DNA from 3 places in the Herbaspirillum lusitanum genome. Region 1 is predicted to be linked to each of the others. Evidence: predicted binding sites of a transcription regulator. Region 1 holds the regulator's gene; each other region holds the start of a gene.
The links. Region 1 encodes LexA, which represses DNA repair genes until DNA is damaged. Its sites were predicted from a motif close to ACTGTATNNNNATACAGT; they were not measured.
Positions count from the first base shown of each region.

Region 2: a site for LexA is predicted at 5,495-5,512, ahead of DXT88_RS12630 (ATP-dependent helicase). Genes of this name have one in related genera too.
Region 3: a site for LexA is predicted at 1,888-1,905, ahead of ruvA (Holliday junction branch migration protein RuvA). Genes of this name have one in related genera too.

Region 1 covers NZ_QXFG01000008.1:188,873-196,420, reverse strand. The annotation lists gene DXT88_RS09370 (DUF47 domain-containing protein) at 1-292, opposite strand, end outside; gene DXT88_RS09365 (replicative DNA helicase) at 402-1,799, opposite strand; gene rplI (50S ribosomal protein L9) at 1,981-2,433, opposite strand; gene rpsR (30S ribosomal protein S18) at 2,460-2,744, opposite strand; gene priB (primosomal replication protein N) at 2,778-3,071, opposite strand; gene rpsF (30S ribosomal protein S6) at 3,104-3,472, opposite strand; gene lexA (transcriptional repressor LexA) at 3,724-4,374, shown strand; gene DXT88_RS09335 (tetratricopeptide repeat protein) at 4,559-6,526, shown strand; gene DXT88_RS09330 (flagellin N-terminal helical domain-containing protein) at 6,864-7,548, shown strand, end outside.
Region 2 covers NZ_QXFG01000008.1:949,474-957,021, forward strand. The annotation lists gene DXT88_RS12605 (DUF2970 domain-containing protein) at 1-149, opposite strand, end outside; gene DXT88_RS12610 (MFS transporter) at 173-1,762, opposite strand; gene DXT88_RS12615 (LysR family transcriptional regulator) at 1,953-2,837, shown strand; gene DXT88_RS12620 (GGDEF domain-containing protein) at 2,822-4,369, opposite strand; gene DXT88_RS12625 (hypothetical protein) at 4,902-5,186, opposite strand; gene DXT88_RS12630 (ATP-dependent helicase) at 5,551-7,548, shown strand, end outside.
Region 3 covers NZ_QXFG01000003.1:52,111-59,658, forward strand. The annotation lists gene DXT88_RS01470 (branched-chain amino acid ABC transporter substrate-binding protein) at 1-279, shown strand, start outside; gene ruvC (crossover junction endodeoxyribonuclease RuvC) at 331-873, shown strand; gene DXT88_RS01480 (DUF808 domain-containing protein) at 870-1,781, opposite strand; gene ruvA (Holliday junction branch migration protein RuvA) at 1,957-2,535, shown strand; gene ruvB (Holliday junction branch migration DNA helicase RuvB) at 2,546-3,601, shown strand; gene DXT88_RS01495 (2-keto-4-pentenoate hydratase) at 3,916-4,758, shown strand; gene DXT88_RS01500 (YaiI/YqxD family protein) at 4,815-5,270, shown strand; gene DXT88_RS01505 (branched-chain amino acid ABC transporter substrate-binding protein) at 5,290-6,429, opposite strand; gene DXT88_RS01510 (DUF2147 domain-containing protein) at 6,712-7,164, opposite strand; gene DXT88_RS01515 (valine--tRNA ligase) at 7,355-7,548, opposite strand, start outside.

The DNA of each region.
Region 1 (7,548 bases):
TTTGCGCACCGTCTTCCAGCAGGTCGAGGATGTCGTCCATGCGGGTGATCAGTTGATGGATGTCGTCACGGTCCAGCGGCGTGATGAAGGTCTTGTGCAACAGCTCAATCGTGTTGTGAGTGACTTTGTCCGCCTGCTTTTCCAGGGTCTCGATCGCATGCACGCGAATTTCCAGGTCGTCGAAATTGGTCATCAATGCGACCATTTCCTTGGCGCACTTCACACCCAGCTCCGCATGCTGGTTGAACAGATCAAAAAACTTGCCCTCGGTGGGCATCAGGCGTCCAAACATGTTCCACTCTCTTATGAATAATTAGAATTTCACTTACACAACATGAGCCGCCTGAAAAGCGACCTTCATTGTCCGCGCAGCCCGGGGCTGAGCGATGCACCGCGTCGCGTCAGTCGCCGCCGTAAGGCGACGCCAGGCTGCCGACGTAGTTGTCATACTTGGTAAATTGCCCCAGGAAGGCAAGGCGAATACTGCCGATCGGACCGTTACGCTGTTTGCCGATGATGATTTCAGCGGTGCCCTTGTCCGGCGAATCGGGATTGTAAACTTCGTCGCGATAAATGAACAAAATCACGTCGGCATCCTGCTCGATAGCGCCGGATTCGCGCAAGTCCGACATCACGGGACGTTTGTTGGGACGTTGTTCCAGCGCACGGTTCAACTGCGACAAGGCGATCACCGGACAATTGAGTTCTTTGGCCAGCCCTTTCAGGCTTCGCGAAATTTCGGAAATTTCGGAGGCGCGATTTTCACCGCTGTTGCTGCCGCCGTTGCCTGACATCAGTTGCAGGTAGTCGATGATGATCAGACCGAGCTTGCCGCATTGGCGCGCCAGGCGACGCGAGCGCGCACGCAATTCGATCGGGCTCAAGGCCGGTGTTTCATCGATGTAGAACTGCGCGTCGTTCATCTTCTGGATCGCATGCGTCAGGCGCGGCCAGTCTTCGTCGATCAGGCGGCCGGTACGCAGACGATGCTGGTCGAGACGGCCGACCGAGCCCAGCATACGCATGGCCAGCTGGGCGCCGCCCATTTCCATCGAGAACACGGCAACCGGCAGGCCGCTGTCGATGGCAACGTTTTCACCGATGTTGATGGAAAATGCGGTTTTACCCATGGAAGGACGGCCGGCGACGATGATCAGATCGCCCGGCTGCAAGCCGGAAGTCATCTTGTCGAGATCAATGAAGCCGGTCGGCACACCAGTGATGTCGCTGGTGCTGTCGCGGTTGTACAGTTCGTCGATGCGCTCGACCACCTGGGTCAGCAGCGGCTGGATCGACAGGAAGCCTTGCGAGCCGCGCGAGCCCTCTTCCGCAATCGCGAAAATCTTGGATTCCGCTTCGTCGAGCATCTGTTTGACGTTCTTGCCCTGCGGATGGAAAGCATCGCCTGAAATCTCATCCGACACCGTGATCAGCTTGCGCAGGATGCCGCGGTCGCGCACGATCTCTGCATAGCGGCGGATATTCGCCGCCGACGGCGTATTTTGCGCCAGCGCGTTGAGATAGCTCAGGCCGCCCACCTCTTCGGCCTTGCCGCTGGTGGACATCGCTTCATAGACCGTGATCACGTCGGCCGGCTTGCTTTCGTTGATCAGCTTGACGATGTGCTGGAAGATGATGCGGTGATCGTAGCGATAGAAATCTTCTGCGCTGACAAAGTCGGCAATACGATCCCACGCGGCGTTGTCGAGCAGCAAACCGCCAAGGACGGATTGTTCGGCTTCGATGGAGTGCGGCGGGACGCGCAGGGATTCTAGTTGCGGATCGGGAGATGCGTTCATGGCGCGCATTATACCTGCTAAGAGTAGTCGCTTCAGGTGCGGTGGCGAATTAGCCGGCGGTTTTACAAACTACGATCAGACTTGCGCCGGTCCCGGCATGACGCAACAAGACCGACAAAATAAAAAAGCCAGGCGAACCCGGCTTCTTTATCAAAACAGATGGAACGATCGGCGTAATGAATTACGCGTGATCGCCCGTAACAGCAACAGTCACGTCAACCACGACGTCGGTGTGCAGAGCCACCGAAACAGCGTGATCGCCAACGATCTTCAGAGGACCTTGCGGCAGGCGAACTTGCGCCTTTTCGACCGGGAAACCTTGCTTTGTCAGCGCATCAGCGATGTCAAAGTTGGTCACGGAACCGAACAGACGACCGTCAACGCCGGACTTCTGGGTGATCTTGACTGTCAGGCCGGCCAGCTTTTCGCCTTGGGCTTGTGCAGCTGCCAGCTTTTCAGCGGCGGCCTTTTCCAGCTCGGCGCGCTTCGCTTCGAATTCGGCGATGGCGGCTGCTGTGGCGCGGCGCGCCATGCGTTGCGGGATCAGGAAGTTACGTGCGTAACCGTCCTTGACGCGGACGACTTCGCCCAGACCACCGAGATTAACGACTTTTTCCAACAGAATGACTTGCATGTTTTTCTCCTATATCTCGTCGTCAATTACGCGTTGTGCAGATCTGTGTATGGCAGCAACGCGAGGTAGCGTGCGCGCTTGATCGCGGTGTCAACTTGACGCTGATAGTGTGCCTTGGTGCCGGTCAGACGTGCTGGCATGATCTTGCCGTTTTCTTGCACGAAATCCTTCAGGGTGTCGACGTCTTTGTAATCGACTTGCTCAACACCTGCTGCGGTGAAACGGCAGAATTTTTTACGCTTGAACAGCGGGTTTTGCTGTTGACGTTTTTGCTTCAACTTGCTTTTATCGAACTTTTTACCGAATGCCATTTTGCGGCTCCTGATATCTAAAATTGAGTGGTTCTAAACTACAGATTCAAAATCAACGATGTGAAACACGATGCTTTTGCTATTGCGATTCCTGCGCGCCATGAAACCGGTGAACTTGAACATCTCGCCGAGACCGGCCCGGTTAAGCCGACCTGAAATTTCGCCTGCAGCGAATGCAGTGATTTCAAACTCGACCAACCTCTTGATGCCCGCTTCCGTCTGTTCCGATTGGTGCTGCAACTTCGCAGTCACTACCGGAATGCCTGCCGGGGTGTAACGTATGACGTCACGCTCGGCGATACTGGCGACAAACTGAAAGTGATTCACGCTCCCTGGTGCTTTTCTCGCAATGTCAGCAATTAAGCCGCTGGTGCTTCTGCGCGATTGCTCTTTACTGCGTCTTCCTTCTGGACAGCCTTCAGGATTGGCGAAGGACCGGTTTCGGCCTTCTTCATCTTGACTGTCAGGTGACGCAACACTGCATCGTTGAACTTGAAGCCGGTTTCGATTTCGGCCAGAGTTTCGCCGTCAACTTCGATATTCAGGCAAACATAGTGTGCTTTTGCCAGTTTTTGGATTTGGTACGCCAATTGACGGCGGCCCCAATCTTCGACACGGTGAATCTTGCCGCCGCGTGCAGTAACGATGCCCTTGTAACGCTCGATCATCGCTGGAACTTGCTCGCTTTGGTCCGGATGGACGATAAATACGATTTCATAATGACGCATGTAGACTCCTTTATGGACTGATTAACAAATCGCCCACCTCGGCGTCAAGACGAGTGTGGGAAGAGGAAAGCCCGCAATCATATACCAGAATGCCAAAAACCTCAATGCTTTCAGGCATTTGCCGTGGAACGGCGCCCACAGAGCAAAAATTGCCGATGACATGATTTCAATATTGCAGATTGACACTGCTTTATAACTGTATAAAAATACAGACTGTTTATGCAACCAGCATAACTTCCCCGAAAGTCGACATGCTCAAACTGACCGCTCGCCAGGAACAGATCCTGAATCTGATCAAAGACGCCATCGAAAACACCGGCTTCCCGCCGACGCGCGCAGAAATCGCCAATGAGCTCGGCTTCCGCTCGGCCAACGCCGCCGAAGAACACTTGCAGGCGCTGGCCCGCAAAGGCGCCATTGAAATTTCTCCCGGCACCTCGCGCGGCATCCGCCTGCGAGACGGATCGGCGGGCAACCCGGGTCGTCAGATGGCCCTCCCGCACCCTGCCCTGATGCAGTTGTCGCTACCGCTGGTCGGCCGCGTCGCCGCCGGCTCGCCGATCCTGGCGCAGGAGCATATCGAAACCAATTACACCGTCGACCCGGCGCTGTTCTCGGCAAAACCCGACTATCTGCTGAAGGTGCGCGGCATGTCGATGCGCGACGCCGGCATCCTGGACGGTGATTTGCTGGCGGTAAAGAAAGCCGATCAGGCCCGCAACGGCCAGATCGTCGTGGCGCGAATCGGCGACGACGTCACGGTCAAGCGCTATCGCAAGACCGGCTCGCTGATTGAACTGCTGCCTGAAAATCCCGACTTCAAGGTGATCAAGGTCTCTTCCGAAGAAGAAAATTTTGCCTTGGAAGGCTTGGCGGTAGGTTTATTGCGTAGCTGGAACTGATTCCGTTTCAGACCCTGCTCGAACTAAAGCTCGCTAAATCGCGGGCTTTTTTTACGTCTGTTTGCCAGATCGAAACCAGAATTGCATCATATGATACGCATAGCTTATTGCGACCGGCAAAGCAAGGCAGATGGCGCCCTTCCTTTGCACGGCAGCACAATCATTCAATCCGGTAAGGAATCACATGTCAACGCGTAGCAGCAACAAGCCCGCCAACAAGAGCGCTCAACCCAACGTCAAAGATCTCCTGGCTGTAAGAGAATGCCTGAGCTTGCTGGACGATCACAAGGTCGACGAGGCAAAAGTACTGTGCGCCCAAGTACTCAAGCGCGCGCCGAACCTGGTCTATGCTAACCATGCCTGGGGCTTAATCGCGATGCATAAAAATGACTATGTCACGGCAGAGGTCGCCCTGCGCAAAGCCGTGGCGGCAGATCCGGCAAATTCCGAGTACGTTGCCAACTTGGCCACCGCCGTTCTTAACCAGGATAGGATCGAGGATTCCATCGCGCTGTACGAGGAAGCCATCAAGCTTAACAGCGAAAACAAAGATGCGCGCATTGGCCTAGCCAATGCCTTGCACGAAAAGAACGATCCGGATGCCTCAATCGCCTATTTCGAGGACGCCGTCAAACGCAATCCCGATGCGCCCGGCCCGCTGTCTCACTTGGGCAAGGCCTTGATCGATGCAAAGCAATACAAAGAGGCCGTCGGCGTTCTGTTCAAGTCCTTGCAACTGCAAATCAATTTTGCTCCGGCACACACTAATCTGGGCATTGCCTTTCAGGAAATGGACATGCTCAAGGATGCTCTGGAATGCCACAAGACCTCCCTGCTGCTGGACCCGACCGACATCTACGCGCAAAACAAGATAGCCGACACGTACATCAAGCAAAAAGACTACGACAAAGCTAACGAACACTATCAGCGCGTCCTTGAGCTTGCCCCCAAGGATCCGAACAGCTATACCAAACTCGCATCGAGCCTGTTTACCTATCAGGATCGCTATGAAGAGGCTATGGCATTGTTCCATCAAGCACTTGAGGTCGACCCAAAGCATCCGGTGACGCTCAATAATATCGGCGCGACGATGTATGACTACGGCGAAACGGTGTCATCCTTGCAATATTTCAAGGATGCGCTCGCACTCAAGCCCAACTATCTGACTGCCCAACACAATCTTGCTCTCGGGCAATTACTGGCCGGCGATCTGAAGGATGGCTGGGCCAATCATGAGAGTCGCCTGGAAGTCAAAGAGCGTCGCTACGTCTATAAATTGATTCACAAGCTGTTCGGACTGATCCCGAAATGGGACGGCAAGTCCTCGCTGACAGGCAAATACATCTTGCTGATGCATGAACAAGGCTTCGGTGACAGCATTCAGTTCGTACGCTACGTCCACAAGCTGCTGGAGCAAGGCGCCCGCGTGGCGCTGCATGTCAAGGATCCGCTTGCCCGCCTGTTCCGCAGCGTGTCCGATCAGGTGACGCTGGTGCGCGAGAACGACCCGCTGCCCAAATGCGACTGTGCTTACGTGCTGATGAGCCTGCCGCACGCGCTAGGTACCGATCGCATCGAAGACATCCCGTCTTACCCGTTCTATTTGTCCGCCGATCCGCAAGACATCAAGAGCTGGAAAAACAAGATGGACATGCTCGCCGGAAACACCAACGATCTGCGCGTCGGCTTCGTCTGGGCAGGCAACCCGGAGCACGGCAACGACCGGAAACGTTCGATCCCGCTTGAGACCTTTGCCCCGTTATTTAATACACCTGGCGTCCAGTTTTTCTCCATCCAGAAAGGACTGGCCACGCCTGAGTTGGCCAAGCTTCCTCAAGGACTGCCTGTATACAATATAGGCGACGCCTTTAACGACTTTGCCGATACGGCTGCGGCCATGGCCAATCTGGACCTGATTATCAGTGTCGACACCTCGGTAGTTCATTTGGCCGGCGCGCTCGGCCGGCCCACCTGGACGTTGCTCGCCCACACGCCGGACTGGCGCTGGCTAAACGACCGGGAAGACTCGCCTTGGTATCCGAGCATGCGCCTGTTCCGCCAACAAACCCGCAGCGACTGGCCGACCGTTATTAATAAAGTGGCTTTGGAGCTAGCAATCTTGGCGCAAGAAAACAAGAAAAGCATCGCCTAATCAACGACTTGCCGCATCCATTCGATACGGCAAGTCTCGGAAGACACCTCTCAACAGTCCAGCACAAACTTCTTGCGCATCAAAATTGGAACTTTTCCAATAATACTCACTAAAGTTTTCTTAAATAGCGTCGAAATAAGATTTGCTTGACGTATGGAAGCACGCAGTTTTAGGTCGGACAGCATTGGAAAAATTTTTTTGCGATAAACATTAAACTTTTTCCGATACCGTCCGATATAGCTAACAACAGCGGTTTGAACGCCTGAGGCTTTAGGTAAAAACCAAAGTTAAGCACTGAAACTCGGATTTATCGGCCTCAAATCTTAGGAGAATTAACATGGCATCAGTCATTAATACCAATATTGCGTCGCTTAACACGCAACGCAACCTCAACATGTCGCAATCGTCGTTGAATACTTCGATTCAACGTTTGTCTTCCGGTCTGCGCGTCAACAGCGCAAAGGACGACGCTGCAGGCCTGGCAATTGCCGACCGCATGAATGCTCAGGTCAAAGGCCTGGCAGTTGCGCAACGTAACGCCAACGACGGTATCTCCCTGGCTCAAACCGCTGAAGGCGCACTGAGCACAGTTACCGACAACCTGCAACGTATGCGCGAACTGGCGGTTCAAGCTTCCAACGGTTCGAACAGCGCTCAGGATCGCAAGACTCTGAACGACGAATACAAGCAACTGTCGGATGAAACGTTCCGTGTTCTGAACGGCACCAACTTCAACGGCCAAAACCTGTTCACAGGTATCGGTTCCGGCGCCAGCGCTGGCACAGGTTCCGACAACGCCAACGTGTCGGCTTCGCTGACACTGACTTTCCAAGTCGGCGCCAACGTTACCGACAACAAACTGAACGACCAAATCAGCATCTCGCTGTCCGACTTGTCGAACGACAAGACAATCTCGACAGTTATCGGTACCAGCGCCAAGGGTCTGATCGGTCTGGGCACCACTACTTCGGTTGACGCAGCTCAAGTGACTTACACTTCGGCTAAGGCTGCTCTGGACAACC
Region 2 (7,548 bases), 760 kb from region 1:
CCGACCGCACCGGCGCCGATGACATAAAACGGATTGAACGAGGTCACGTCCTTCTCGTAATCGGCGAGGCGGCGCAGTCCTACGAAGGACCAGAACACCGCCGCCAGCGTGGCGAAGAACGAACGTTTCCGTAACTCTTTGGATTGCATGGATGTCATGTGAATTCCCTCTTTCAAACAGATAGTGCGTCAACGACTGCACTCTTGCGGCTGCCCATCAATTTGAACAGCAACACGCCCGACACGGCGGCGATTGCAGCCGCCGCCAGCATCAATAAAGCAAATGCGTGGGCGAAGCCGGTCTGCGCGATATGCAGCGCCTCCAGGCTGTTGCCCAGCGCCGGCAAGGCCGCTGCACTGTCGCCGGCGACGATGCGCCCGACCACGTCGGTGAAGCCGCCCGGTTGTGGCAAGTTGGCGCCGGTCAATCCTTCCCTGAGGTAACTGCCGGTGCGTACCGTCAGCACGCAGCCGAGGCAGGCAATCGCCAGCACGATGGCGGAAAACCGCGTGGTGGTGCTGATGCCCGAGGCCATGCCGGTACGTTCGCGCGGCACGCAGTTCATGATGGCTTTTTGCGTGTTGCCGTTGAGCAGTCCGGCGCCGCTGCCGGTGACCAGCATCCCGGCCAGCACCATCCAGTACGTTCCGGCATACGCGGCAATCGCCACCAGCACATTGCCGGCGCACACCAGCGCCATGCCCAGCCCCATCACGCCATGCAACGGCATGTAGCGCGTCAGCGCGGCGCCGACGCGCGGGAAAATCATCATCGCCAGTGCGAACGGCAGCATCGCCAGACCGGCCACGATGGCCGAATAAGAGAAAGCGTTTTGCAGGTACAAGGGCAGGAAAGTCATCATCACCTGCGCCGAGCTGGCGTAGCCGAACATGGCCAGCACCGCGCCGACGAACGGCGCGTGGCGGAACAGGCGCAGGTCGATCATCGGCCGCTTCTGCATCAGTTCCACCGGCACGAACAAGGCCAGCATCGCTACCCCGCCGCCGGCGCGCAGCAAGGTCGCGGCGCTGCTCCAGCCGGCCGCGTTGGCGTTGATCAGCGCCCAGATCACGCAGCCGAGGCCGCCGCTCAGCAGCAAGCTGCCCCAGGGATCGAGCCGCGCGGCATTGGCGCCGGTGTTGCTCGATTCCGCCACTTCGCGACACACCAGCATGCCAAGGCACAGGCACACCGGCAAGTTAAGCAGGAATATCCAGCGCCAGCCGAGCAATTGCGTGATCACGCCGCCGAGCAGGGGCGCTAGCGTCATCGACACGCCCATGCAAGCGCCCCACACGGCCCATGCGTGGGTGCGGTCTTTTTCCGTATGAAAAACATGGCCGATCACCGCCAGCGCCGAGGTCAGCAGCATCGCCGCGCCGACGCCCTTGACCGCGCGCGCGATCTGCAATACGCCGGCCGACCAGGCCAGCCCGCAGCCGAGCGAGGCCAGGGCGAACAAGCCGAGGCCGAGCAGCATCATGCGCTTGCGGCCGAAGCGATCAGCCAGGCTGCCGGCCGGCAACAGCAAGGACGCGAACGCCAGCATGTAGGCGCTGACGATCCATTCGATGTCGCTGAAATCGGCATGCAGCGAGCGCGCCACCGACGGCAGCGAGACGGCGACGATGTTGGTGTCGAGCACGATCAGCGCGCACACGCTGGAACAGATCAGCAGGACGTTGCGCTCCTTGCGGCGGCGTGCATCATCTGCCGCGTCGGGACGGGAGTCGTCGCGAACGGCAGAGAACGGGCTATTCATGTGCGGAAGATGAAATGCGGAGAAGCAATGGAAAGCGATGCAAAAGCATGGAGCAACTCCTGGATTGGCTGAATTAGCTGAATTGGCTATATGCCAGCCATTCTAAGGCCGCCGATAATTATCTTTATTACAGTTAAAATGCTATTTAATTTCGTTCAGGTTAATTATTGAATTACTGCATTTTTGGAGTATGCCCGTGGAGCTTCGTCACTTCCGCTGTTTCACCGCCGTTGCCGAGACGCTGCACTTTGCCCGCGCCGCCGAGCAGCTCGGCATTTCGCCGCCGGCCCTGACCAAGCAGATACAGGAAATCGAGCGGCTGCTGGATGTCCGCCTGTTCCAGCGCACCAAGCGCTCGGTCAGCCTGACGTCGGCCGGCGAGGTGTTCCTCGAAGAGGCGTTGCGCACGCTACAGCAGGCTGCCCGGGCGGAAGATGCTGCCCGGCGCGCGGGACGCGGCGAGATCGGCCGTATTGAAATCGGCTATATCGCTTCGGCGGCATATTCCGGCCTGCTGCAAACCGAAGTGGCGCGCTTTCGCGCCGACTATCCGCTGGTGCAGCTGAATCTGGTCGAAGCGCCGATGGATACCTTGCCGGTCCAGGTCAGTAACGGCGGCCTCGATCTTGCCTTCATCCGCCCGCCCGTGCCGTGCCCGGCCGACGTCAATTTCATGACCTTGCTGTATGACGATTTCATCGCGGCACTGCCGGAAGATTCACCGCTGGCGGCGCATGAAACCGTGCCCGCGTCCGCGCTCGCATCGGCGTGCTTCATCTTGCCCGAGCAGGCATCAGGCACCATGGAAGTGGCTCGCCGCGGCCGTTTCGTGCCGCGCACCTTGCCCAACCCGGGAGGTCTGGTGGCGGTGGTGACGCTGGTGTCGCTGGGCCAGGGCGTGGCGATCGTCCCCGCTTCGGTAATGCAGCGCGTGAACATGCCAGGTGTAACGTATCGGCAGATTGAGGGAAAGATCATTCCGGGCGCCATCGCGCTGGCGTCGCGCAAGCACGAGAAGTCGCCGGTGGTGCGCGCCTTCCTGAAGCAGCTGAAAGCGCGTCAGGCCGACAGGTAGCGCGTAGCGGTCGAAGGCAGGCGTCCCGACAGCCCGCTGTGGACGCTGCTGTCGTGGAAACGATAAGCGCCCTTGCCGTCTTTTTTGGCAGCGTACATGGCGGCGTCAGCCTTGGACAACAACTCATCGACGGTGTGGCCGTCGTCGGGATACAGCGCGATGCCGATGCTCAGGCTGGTGCCGACTTCGTGGCCGCCGAGGTTGAGATACGGCGCACCGACGGCCTTGATCAGTTTGTCGGCGATGTCGGCGATCTGACTTTGATACTTGATATCGGAGAGCAGAACCACGAATTCGTCGCCGCCCAGGCGTGCCACCAGATCGTACTCGCGCAAATTGGTGCACAGGCGCTGCGCCACCGCTTTCAGCAGCAAATCGCCCACCGCGTGGCCGAGCGTGTCGTTGATCGGTTTGAAACCGTCCAGGTCGATGAAAAACAGCGCGTACAGATTGGGACTGCGCTTGGCGCGCGACAGCTCGGCGCCGGCCAGTTCGCTGAACAGCATGCGGTTGGGAATCCCGGTCAGGTAATCATGCGAAGCCAGTTGATAGGCGCGCGTCTTTTCCTTTTCGAGCTGCTCGATGAGGCAGATTTTTTCGCGCTCGGAACGCGCCAGGCGCTCATACAGTTTTTTGCGATGGTAGGAAATCCCGATCAGGATCAGCGTCAGCGTCACTACCGCGATGGAGATGACGATCGCATAACGCACATATTCGTAATGCGATTGGGTCAGGTCGGAGACCACGGAATCGGGATTGATGGTCACGCTCACGCTGAGCGGATAGGCGACCAGTTTTTGCAGGCTGCTGACGCTGGAGGAGGATACGGATGCGACGCTGTTGTCGCCGATCAGCAGGCGGCGATCATTGAGCGCCACCAGCGGCGTGCCGGCGCCGCCATTGATCGCAATCAGGTAGCCGTCTCCGATCTGCTGGTAGTCGTGCAGGAAGCGGCCCAGATCGAGTATCGCGACCAGATAGCCGCGCGCGCCGGTCTTCGGGGCTTGCAGGGCGATCAGCATCGGCATGCGCCAGTTGTGACTGTCGGTCTTGCCGAACAGGACCGTTCCAGCTTTCGGCGCATCCGCGCCGGTGGCTGCCTGCGGGTAGGCGCGCTCCAGCAACTGGGCGAATTCGCTTTCTTCGGGAAGGCCGGCGGAAGAGTATCGCAGGCGCATCCGGTCGTCGAACACGGCGGCGCGCACATAGGCGCTGTCGCCGTTGAACAGCAGGCCGAGGTAATCAGCTGCCGCGGCGTCACCGTCGAGGACTTTGCTGCCGACCATGGCGTACTGCCCGGCACGGCTGAGACGGTCATTGAGATTGGCCGCCATGATGGCGGCCATGTTGCGGCTTTCGGAGGAGGCGCTTTCCATGGCCAGCTTTTTTTCGCTGGCGACGTGCGTCATGGTGATGCCCCAGATCACCACAAGCACCAAAGAGGACAGCAGCACGAAACAAGCGGACAGGCCCCAGCCGTCCTGAATCAGGATCCTGGGCCATTTTGCCTTGAATGAAAATCCGCGCCGCAATTTACCTCCGGAGATGCCTGGTGTTGGAAAATACCGGATGCGTCCTTGTCGCCATCGCTGCAGGAAACAAATGCAAGCTGCATGCCTGCCGAGCCATTGTAGACACAAACTCTGCTGCGGTCTGTCACCTGAACGGACTAAACACACCATAAAAACAACGAGCAGCCTGTGAGAGTGCCGTGCGGCAAGAATGTTCCTGCGGCCGTGGACTTCGGACGTTCCGTGGAGATGGGGCGGACAGGGAAGCTTTCTGCCGGGAGGCTCCGCCGGGCGTCTGTAATGGCGGCCCGGCAAGACTTGCAGGTCACATCGCAACATTGCGCGATGTCGCGATATGCTGGTCTCTGGCATGTTGTCACATAATCCTGCGCCCCTTGTCGCCACTTTGTGCGACACACAAGCTAAGCAAAGCCGTCTAGGATGATCCGGCCTTTCGCTCCGATGCCTGAAACCCCTATATGCGCGAGTTGTTTGCAGGTGGGCGCACCTAGGTCCGCGCCACTGCGCGAACCGTGCCGACGCAGAGAGTGGATCAGACGCTGTAAGTCGCCGTGCGTATCGGCTGTTGCTGACCGATCGGCATGATGGTTTGCAGAGCGTCGAATTCCGCCAGGATCAGCTCGGCCTGGTAGCAATGCGTATTGGCGGATTTGAGGGCGTTGCGGAAGGCTTTGAAGGTGGCCGGCTTGGGTACGCCGCCCCTCCCTTTGTTTACCCGCACGGCGTCGGCAATGATGTCGGACAGCAAAGCATCGGCGCAGCTTTGCGCTTCCTTGAGCTGCACCAAACAATCGAGCAAAGCGAGAGTCTTATCCATGGCTGCACCTCAAAAAGAAGTTGTCGAAGGGAAATTTTAACCAGGTGCGAACGATTTGCACAAGCACTTCCTGCGCTAAATCTGCAATATCACGGGTAGCTTGGAAGCCGCGCCAGTTCTGGCATTGCAGCATGATTTCTGCACAGCCGGCGCATTGCCGGGACATTCCTTTGGCCTGCGACCAAACCAGTATAGACAGCGCTGTGCAAGAATCCATTGTCGATCTTTCATCACTTCACAAATGATTGTGGATGTCCCTGCAAGCTGCCTTTTTTAGCCTGGCGTCTTTTTTGTAACCACCGCCGAAGGCTGTATAAAACACCAGTAAAATAACTTCTTTTTTGCCGCCGCACCAAGGCTCAGCATGAACGTCATGAACGTCGACTATCTGGAAAAACTCAACCCCGAACAACGCCAGGCGGTGGAATTCGGCATCGTCCCCGGACTGCCGGGACAACAGGCCACACTTCCAGCCCCTGCCCGCCCCTTGCTGGTGATCGCCGGCGCCGGTTCGGGCAAGACCAATACGCTGGCGCACCGGGTTGCTCACCTGATCGTCAATGGCGCCGATCCGCGCCGGATTTTGCTGATGACGTTTTCTCGCCGCGCTGCCGCGGAAATGACCCGCCGCGTCCAGCGCATCTGTGGCGAAGCGCTCGGCGCCAACGGCCGCATCATGGCCGATGCCTTGTCCTGGGCCGGCACCTTCCACGGCATCGGCGCACAGATCCTGCGCGAGTATGCCGATCAGATCGGGCTCGATCCCAATTTCTCCATCCACGACCGCGAAGATTCCGCCGATCTGATGAATCTGGTGCGGCATGAACTGGGCTTGTCTAAGACTGAAAAACGCTTCCCGCTCAAGAGCACCTGCCTGGCCATCTATTCACGCGTGGTCAATTCGGAAGCGCCGCTGGACAGCATCCTGCACAAGGTATTCCCGTGGTGCGCGGAATGGGAGGCGCAACTGCGCACCCTGTTCGGCGCCTACGTCGAAGCCAAGCAGGCGCACAACGTGCTCGACTATGACGACCTGCTGCTGTACTGGGCGCAAACCATCGGCGAGCGCGTGCTGGCCGACGACATCGGCGCGCGCTTCGATCACGTGCTGGTGGATGAATACCAGGACACCAATCGCCTGCAATCATCGATCCTCCTCGCGCTGAAACCGGACGGCCTCGGCCTCACCGTGGTCGGCGACGACGCCCAGGCGATCTACTCGTTCCGTGCCGCAACGGTGCGCAACATTCTCGACTTCCCCCGCGCCTTCGACCCGCCCGCCGACATCGTCACGCTGGACCGTAATTACCGCTCGACGCAGACTATCCTGGCCGCCGCCAACAGCGTCATCGACAAGGCGCTGGAACGCTTCACCAAGAATCTCTGGACCGAGCGCGTCTCGGATCACAAGCCTCAGCTGGTATCGGTGCGCGACGAAGCCGACCAGGCGCGCTACATCGTCGAACGCATACTTGAAAACCGCGAAGCCGGCAGCACGCTGAAGGATCAGGCTGTATTGTTCCGTGCCTCCGACCATAGCGGCCCGTTGGAGATTGAACTGGTGCGCCGGAACATTCCCTTCGTCAAATTCGGCGGCCTCAAATTCCTCGACAGCGCCCACGTCAAGGACATGCTGGCGATGCTGCGCTTCGTGCAGAATCCGCGCGACCGCGTGGCCGGCTTCCGCCTGATGCAGTTGTTGCCCGGCGTCGGTCCGGGTTCGGCGCAAAAAGTGCTGGAAGCCATGGCGACACATGCCGATCCGATTGCTGCGCTGTCCGAATTGCCGGCGCCGCCGCGCAGCGGCGATGACTGGCGCGGTTTCGTCGAGGTGCTGCAATTCATGGCGCAAGGCCGGACCGGCTGGCCCGGGGAGATCGCGCATGCGCGCAGCTGGTACGCGCCGCATCTCGAACGCCAGCACGAAGACGCCGCCACGCGCCAGGCCGACCTGTTGCAACTGGAACAGATCGCCTCCGGCTACCCGTCGCGCGAGCGTTTCCTGACCGAACTCACGCTGGATCCGCCGGACGCCACCAGCGACCAGTCGGGCGTGCCGCTGCTGGACGAGGATTACCTGATCCTGTCGACCATCCATTCCTCCAAGGGCCAGGAGTGGAAATCGGTGTATGTGCTCAATGTCGTCGACGGTTGCATTCCGGCCGATCTGGCGACCGGCAGCACCGCCGAAATCGAAGAAGAACGCCGCTTGCTCTACGTCGCCATGACCCGCGCCAAGGACGACCTGCATCTGATGGTGCCGCAGAAATTCTTCACCGGCGGCCAGCACGCGCAAGGCGACCGCCACGTCTATGCGTCGCGCTCGCGCTTCATTCCGCCCGGCGTGCTGCCGCACTTCGCC
Region 3 (7,548 bases), on a different contig from region 1:
AATTTTGAAAAGAACTACGTCGCGCGATTTTCTTCATCGTATATCGACGTCAGCAGTTTGCGCGCCTATGATGCGGTGCAGATGGCGGGCGAAGCGATCCGGTTGAGCAATTCCGTCGATCCCCGCAAACTGATCGACACGCTGCATGCGGAAAAATTCAAGGGGCTGAGCGGCGTCATTTCCTTCGACCGGGACGGCAATCTGAATGATCCGGTGTTCACCGTATATGAAGCCCAGGGCGGCGACTGGAAAATAGTGAAGGTGGTCAAGGGACATTGATTGTCAAGTCACCCTGGCCTCCGTCTGAAGCGATTAACTCTTATTTTTTGCATGAAAATTATCGGCATTGACCCCGGCTTGCGCACCACCGGCTTTGGCGTGATCCACAAGCAGGGCAGCAAGCTCACCTACATCGCTTCCGGCACCATCAAGACGCCGGACGGCGACTTGCCGCAGCGGCTCAAGGTCATCCTGGCCAGCGTCGGCGAAGTCATCCAGACGTATGCGCCCGATTGTGCGGCGATCGAAAAAGTCTTCGTCAACGTCAATCCGCAATCCACCTTGCTGCTCGGCCAAGCCCGCGGCGCGGCGATCTGTGCGCTGGTGCAGGCCGATCTGCAGGTCGCGGAATACACCGCACTGCAGGTCAAGCAAGCCGTCGCCGGTCACGGCAAGGCGCAGAAGCAGCAGGTCCAGGATATGGTGCAGCGCTTGCTGGCGCTGCCGGGTTTGCCCGGCACCGATGCGGCCGACGCGCTCGGAGTGGCGATCTGCCATGCACACAGCGGCGACATCCTCAGCGCGCTGGGCGGACTGGCGCCGGGGCTGGCGAAGAAAGGCTTGCGCATGCGCGGCGGTCGTCTGGTCGGCTAGTCCTTTTTAAAGACTTTCAGCACGCGCTGCATCAGTGTCACCAGCAGCAACACCGCACCGCCGGCGACCACGCCGAACACTGCATCCAGCGCCGACGGCGCCAATACCGATAACAAGCCGCCGATGGCCGGCACCGCCGCCAGCGGTGCGCTGACGTCGGCGATCCAGTGATGCACCGGCGCAAAGCCGTGCGTCAGAATCCCGCCGCCGACCATGAACATCGCCACCGTGCCGATCACGGTCAGGCTCTTCATCATGTAAGGCGCCGCCACCAGGATGGCGCGGCCGATGCGCCGGCCGATGGCGCCGCCGGTGCGCAGCAGGTAGAGGCCGCCGTCGTCTAGCTTGACGATGCCGGCGACCACGCCGTAGACGCCGACCGTCATGATCAGCGCGATGCCGATCAGCACGGTAATCTGCTGCTGCAGCGGCGCGTCGGCGACCGTGCCCAAGGTAATGGCGATGATTTCCGCCGACAGGATGAAATCGGTGCGGATGGCGCCCTTGATCTTGTCCTGTTCGCTTTCCATGGCCTCAGGCGCTGCAGCTTCGCCATGGTGCTCGTCTTCATGCGGCAGGTATTTGTGCGCCAGCTTCTCGAAGCCTTCAAAGCACAGGAAGGCGCCGCCCAGCATCAGCAGCGGCGTCACCGCCCACGGCGCGAAGGCGCTGATCGCGAGTGCCGCCGGCACCAGGATCGCCTTGTTCTTCAGCGAGCCGACCGCCACCGCCCATACCACTGGCAACTCACGGTCGGCGTTGACGCCGGACACCTGCTGCGCATTGAGCGCCAGATCGTCGCCGAGCACGCCGGCGGTTTTCTTGGCAGCCACCTTGGTCATGGCGGAAACGTCGTCGAGGATGCCGGCGATGTCGTCGATCAATGCGAAAAAGCTGCTGCCTGCCATGGGATCCTTGCGTGGTGATTGGTGCGTGAGGCCAGACGATATCCCGGCAGGGCGCTTCAAGGCAAGCAGGGCGGACCGCTCGGGATGATTCCGGACGGATAGAGATACTGTTTATCCGAACAGTACTGTATCATTCGATAATCCATTTTTCGACTCACTTTCGATACCTGCCATCATGATCGGTCGCCTCTCCGGAATCCTGCTCGAAAAAAATCCCCCGCAATTGCTGGTCGACTGCAACGGCGTCGGCTACGAAGTCGGCGTGCCGATGAGCACCTTCTACAATTTGCCGGGCCTCGGCGAAAAAGTGGTGCTGCTGACGCACCTGGCGATCCGTGAAGATGCGCACGTGCTGTTCGGTTTCGGCAGCGCCGAAGAGCGCAACACCTTCAAGGAGCTGATCAAGATATCCGGCGTCGGCGCGCGCACCGCATTGTCGATCCTGTCCGGCATGTCGGTCAGCGATCTGGCGCAGGCCGTGACGCTGCAGGAAGCCGGCCGTCTCACCAAGGTCCCCGGCATCGGCAAGAAGACCGCCGAACGCCTCTTGCTTGAACTCAAGGGCAAGCTCGGCGCCGACCTCGGTGCGGTCGGCGGCGCGGTACGTCACGATGCGACTTCGGATATCCTCAACGCCTTGCTGGCGCTCGGCTATTCCGACAAGGAAGCGACCCTCGCGCTGAAGCAGGTGCCGGCCGACGCCAGCGTCTCCGACGGCATCAAGCATGCACTGAAAGCCCTGTCCAAAGCCTGAACGGTAAATCATGAGCATCCAGACCGACGACTTTTCCGAACAACGCATCATCGCCGCCACGCCGGCCTCGGCCAACGAGGAAGCGATCGAACGCGCGCTGCGGCCCAAGCAGCTCGACGAATATGTCGGCCAGGAAAAAGTGCGCGGCCAGCTCGAGATCTTCATCTCGGCGGCGCGCCAGCGCGGCGAAGCGCTCGATCACACGCTGCTGTTCGGCCCGCCGGGTCTCGGCAAGACCACCATGGCGCACATCATCGCGCGTGAAATGGGCGTCAACCTGCGCCAGACTTCGGGCCCGGTGCTGGAGCGCGCGGGCGACCTCGCGGCGCTGCTGACCAATCTCGAAGCCAACGACGTGCTGTTCATCGACGAGATCCATCGGCTGTCGCCGGTGGTGGAAGAAATCCTCTACCCCGCGCTCGAGGATTACCAGATCGACATCATGATCGGCGAAGGCCCGGCGGCGCGTTCGGTGCGCCTCGACCTGCAGCCGTTCACGCTGGTCGGCGCCACGACGCGCGCCGGCATGCTGACCAATCCGCTGCGCGACCGTTTCGGCATCGTCGCGCGCCTGGAGTTTTATACCCCGCCGGAACTGGCGCGCATCGTTACGCGCAGCGCCGGCTTGCTCAACGCGCCCATCGTCGAAGAAGGCGCGCTGGAAATCGCCAAGCGCAGCCGCGGCACCCCCCGCATCGCCAATCGCCTGCTACGCCGCGTGCGCGACTATGCGGAGGTGAAGGGCAACGGCAGGATCACGCAAGCGATGGCCGATGCTGCGCTGGTCATGCTCGACGTCGATCCGGTCGGCTTCGACGTGATGGACCGCAAGCTGCTCGAAGCGGTGCTGTTCAAATTCAACGGCGGACCGGTCGGGCTCGACAACCTCGCCGCAGCGATCGGCGAAGAACGCGACACCATTGAAGACGTGCTCGAGCCTTATCTGATCCAGCAAGGCTATCTGCAGCGCACCCCGCGCGGTCGGGTGGCAACGCCGCTGGCGTATACCCACTTCGGCGTTACTGCGCCGCGTACCGGTCCCAACGGCGATCTCTGGGCTGGTTGATATCGTGCGAAAAATTGTACCGGCGGCGTCACCGGTACACTCCCTTGGCGGCTTACTGTGTCTCACGTATCCCGCGCATCTCATTCGCAACAGTTGTTGAATTGCATCAATTGTTGCCCAAACTGACATTGGCCTGACCATTTGACCGGCGTGTTTGTCTCGCCGAAAAAAGTGGCTCTTCACCTCGTCAATTCATTAGAAATTTGCCAAGAAATTCATGCGAACTTCTCGTGATTTCTTTATTTTCACTTGTGCAAAAATTAATCGTCATCGACAATGGATAGCTAATCACTATCTTTGTGGGCGAGCCTCTCATGCTTATGTCGAGCCAAGCCAGCAGGTACGCGCATCAACTCCTCGATGCCCGTGCAAATGCACGCCTGCTGCCGCTCCTGTCCTCTTCTGAACCTCTCTCCGTTGACGATGCCTACGAGATCGCGCGCCGCATCATCGATATTCGTGTAGCGCAAGGCGAGCACCCGATCGGTCGCAAGATCGGCTTCACCGTGCACAAGACCTGGGACAAATACGGCGTCACCGACGACGCACGCATTCCAATCTGGGCGCATATTTACGATTCAACGGTGCGCTACGCCCATGACAACCACGGCAAGCAATGCCTGCGAGGGGCGTTGCAACCGCGCATCGAACCGGAAATCGTCTTCAAGCTCGGCCAGGCGCCGTCGCCGGACGCGACCATCGATGAACTGGCGGAATGCATAGAATGGATGGCGCACGGTTTCGAGATCGTTACCTGTCCGTTCGCCAACTGGGAATTCACGGTGGCGGATTCGATCGCCGCTTTCGGCCTGCACGGCACGCTGATCATTGGCGAGCCGCATGTGCTGTCGTCGGCCACTCGCCACAACCTGCCGCAAATCCTGGCCAGCGCCAGCGTCTCGCTGTCGAGCAGCACCGACAGCACCGGACGGTTGCGCGCCGCCGGCTTCTTCAACGACGAAGCCGACAGCCCCTTGCATGCGCTGTGGCATTTGCATCAATTGCTCAAGACCCAGCCGAAATTCACCCCCTTGCAGGCCGGCGAAATCATCACCACCGGGACCTGGACCGATGCCTATCCGGTGGAAGCCGGGCAGACCTGGATCACGGCATTTTCCGGCGTCGCCTTGCCGGGACTGACGGTGTCGTTTGTCTGATTTCCTTTTGGGCTGCAAACGACTTCCGCAGGTTCATATTCGTTCGCAGGTGAACCATGCACATCTGGGTTGACGCCGACGCCTGTCCGGGCGTCATCAAGGACATGCTGTTCCGCGTCGCCGATCGTACGCAGATCATGGTGACGCTGGTAGCCAACCGGCACCTGCGCACGCCTCCCTCACGCTTCATCAAATCCATCGTGGTCCCGGCCGGTTTCGACGTCGCCGACAAGGAAATCGTCAAGCTCGCACAAGCCGGCGACTTGGTGATCACGGCCGACATCCCGCTCGCCGCCGAAGTCGTCGCCAACGGCGTCGCCGTGCTCAATCCGCGCGGCGAGATGTACACCGTGGACAATATCCAGCAGCATCTGACGATGCGCAATTTCATGGAAGAGCTGCGCGGCAGCGGCGTTGAAACCGGCGGGCCGGCAGCGTTCAGCCAGGCCGACGGGCGCGCGTTCGCGCGTCAGCTCGATCGCTTCGTCGCGCAGCACAAGCCGTCGCCGTAGCCGTGGCGCGCCGGCCCACTCACTTGCCGGTAAATACCCGCACCGGCGTCCATCCCTTGCGTTCATAGCTGTAGAGCGTGTAGCCGGGCTTGAGCAATGCGCCATTGGCGTCGAAGGCGATATTGGCGCTGATGCCGCTATATCGGATCTCGTGCAGTGCATTGACGATTTTGGCGCGCTCCAGCGAATTGGCCTTCTTCGCCGCGGCGGCCAGCAACTGCACGCTGTCGTAGAAGTACACCGCGAAGGGGAGCATCTCGCTGCCGTAGCGCTCGGCGTATTTCTTTTGCAGGGCGGACATGCCGGGACGTTTGTCCAGTGGCATGCTGGGCACGATGGCAAGAACCGCGCTGTCCACGTCGCCGGCATTTTTCAGAAAAGCCGGGGAGACCACGAGCCCCGTCAGCAGCAGCTTGGCCTGCAGGTGGAAGCGCTGCAGGTTGCGCGCCAGCACATCGCTTTGTATCATGCGGCCGCTGAAGAAAATCAACTCCGCCTGGCTCTCCCTGGCCTTTAGCAACGGCTGGTTGAAATCCGATGTGTTGCCGCTGATCGACATGCGCTGGATGATTTCGCCGTCGGCGGCCTTCACGTGATCGGAAAAATAATCCGCCATGCTGATGCCGAGGAAACCCCCGTCGTCGAGCACCAGCACGCGTTTCAGTTTCTGTTCGCCGACCAGATAATCGGCCGCGAGCGCCAGTCCGAGGTCATCGCTGCCGATGATCTGGAAGATCGTCCGGTAGGATTTCTGCGTCAAACTGCGGCTCCACGCAAACGGTGAAATCTGCGCCAGTCCGGCCCCGTGGTAAATGGGGGCGGCGGCTCCCGTGGTTGCGCTGGTCCAATGGCCGACCACGCCGATGGCCTTGCTGTTGGCCAACGTACGCGCGACGAACTCGCTGATGCGCGGATCGGCCTTGTCGTCCTGCTCCAGCAGCTCGAACACCACGGCACGGCCGTTGATGCTGGGGTTGCCCTTGTTGATTTCTTCGATGGCGAGCTGTGCGGCATTGCGCCCCTGGCGTGCGGAGAATTCCGCCAGCGGCGCCGCGAACCCGATCGTGACGACCATCGGTGGCGTATCGGCGGCGCGCCCGCATGGAGACACGGACGAGAGCAGCAAAAGGGCAATTACGAAACGGCAGGAATTCGACATACATCCCCCGGAGAGATCAGAAATCGCGAACGGTGCCGGCGCGCCTGTTTTGTTATCGTCAGGCTAACAATTCCACGCTCAATGGGCAACACGAAAGAATGCGCATGTTGCGTAAGTTGTCTATTTCCAAAGAAAAAATGAGGCCGGGGGGATATCCGCCGGAGAAACGCGCAGCAGAGACAGGAGGAGGGGGGAAGGAGGTAAGGCAGGGCAGCGGCGCCGAAGCGCGCCGGGTAACGGCATCGCATGCTGTTCGCCTGCGATGCAGCGCGGTAAGCATGTTTACTCTTCGCGTACCCAGGTTTGCGTGCGGCCCAGCATCGGCATGCCGATGTAGCCGCGCACGTTGAGCTTCTTGCCGTCCTCCACGACGGTCAGCTTGCTCTTGTACAGCTTGCCGTTGGCTGGGTCGAGGATCTGGCCGCCGTTGTATTCGTCGCCGTCTTTCTTCAGGCCGGACAGGATGGTCATGCCGATGATGGGTTGGTCCTTGAGCGCGCCTTCGCACTTTTCGCACTTGGGATTCTGCTCTTCGTCAGCGGGGCGGAACAGCTTCTCGATCTTGCCCTTGAGTTCGCCGTCGCTCTCGGTGATGCGGATCAATGCCTTGGGTTTGCCGGTGGCGTCGTCGATGTTTTTCCACAAGCCCACGGGCGAGCCGTCGGCCCAGGCCGTTGCGCTGGCCAATGCGCTCAGGGCCAGCAGGGTGGTGCTCAGGATGATGCGAGTTTTCATGATGTCTCCGTCCATTGGTGAAACTGGTGGTGTCGATAAAAGCACGATTGTTCTAATTTTATCCGGCTAGTGTAGACAAGCCGGCAGCGTCCGGCAAGGATTAAAAAGATGGCGGCAGGGCAATAAAAAAGCCGCCGCCCTTTGCAGGACGGCGGCTGGTCGGAAGCTGGCAGGAGCGGCTTATTTCAACTTATTTCAACTTCGCCAATTGCTCTTCCAGTTTTGCCAGCGTGGTGCTGAAGTTGGCGAGGCGCTCTTTCTCTTGCGCCACGACGGCTTCCGGCGCGCGTGCGACGAAGCTTTCGTTGGACAGCTTGGCGTTGGCCTTGACGATCTCGCCGCTGATGCGGGTGATCTCCTTGGCCATGCGTTCGCGTTCGGCGG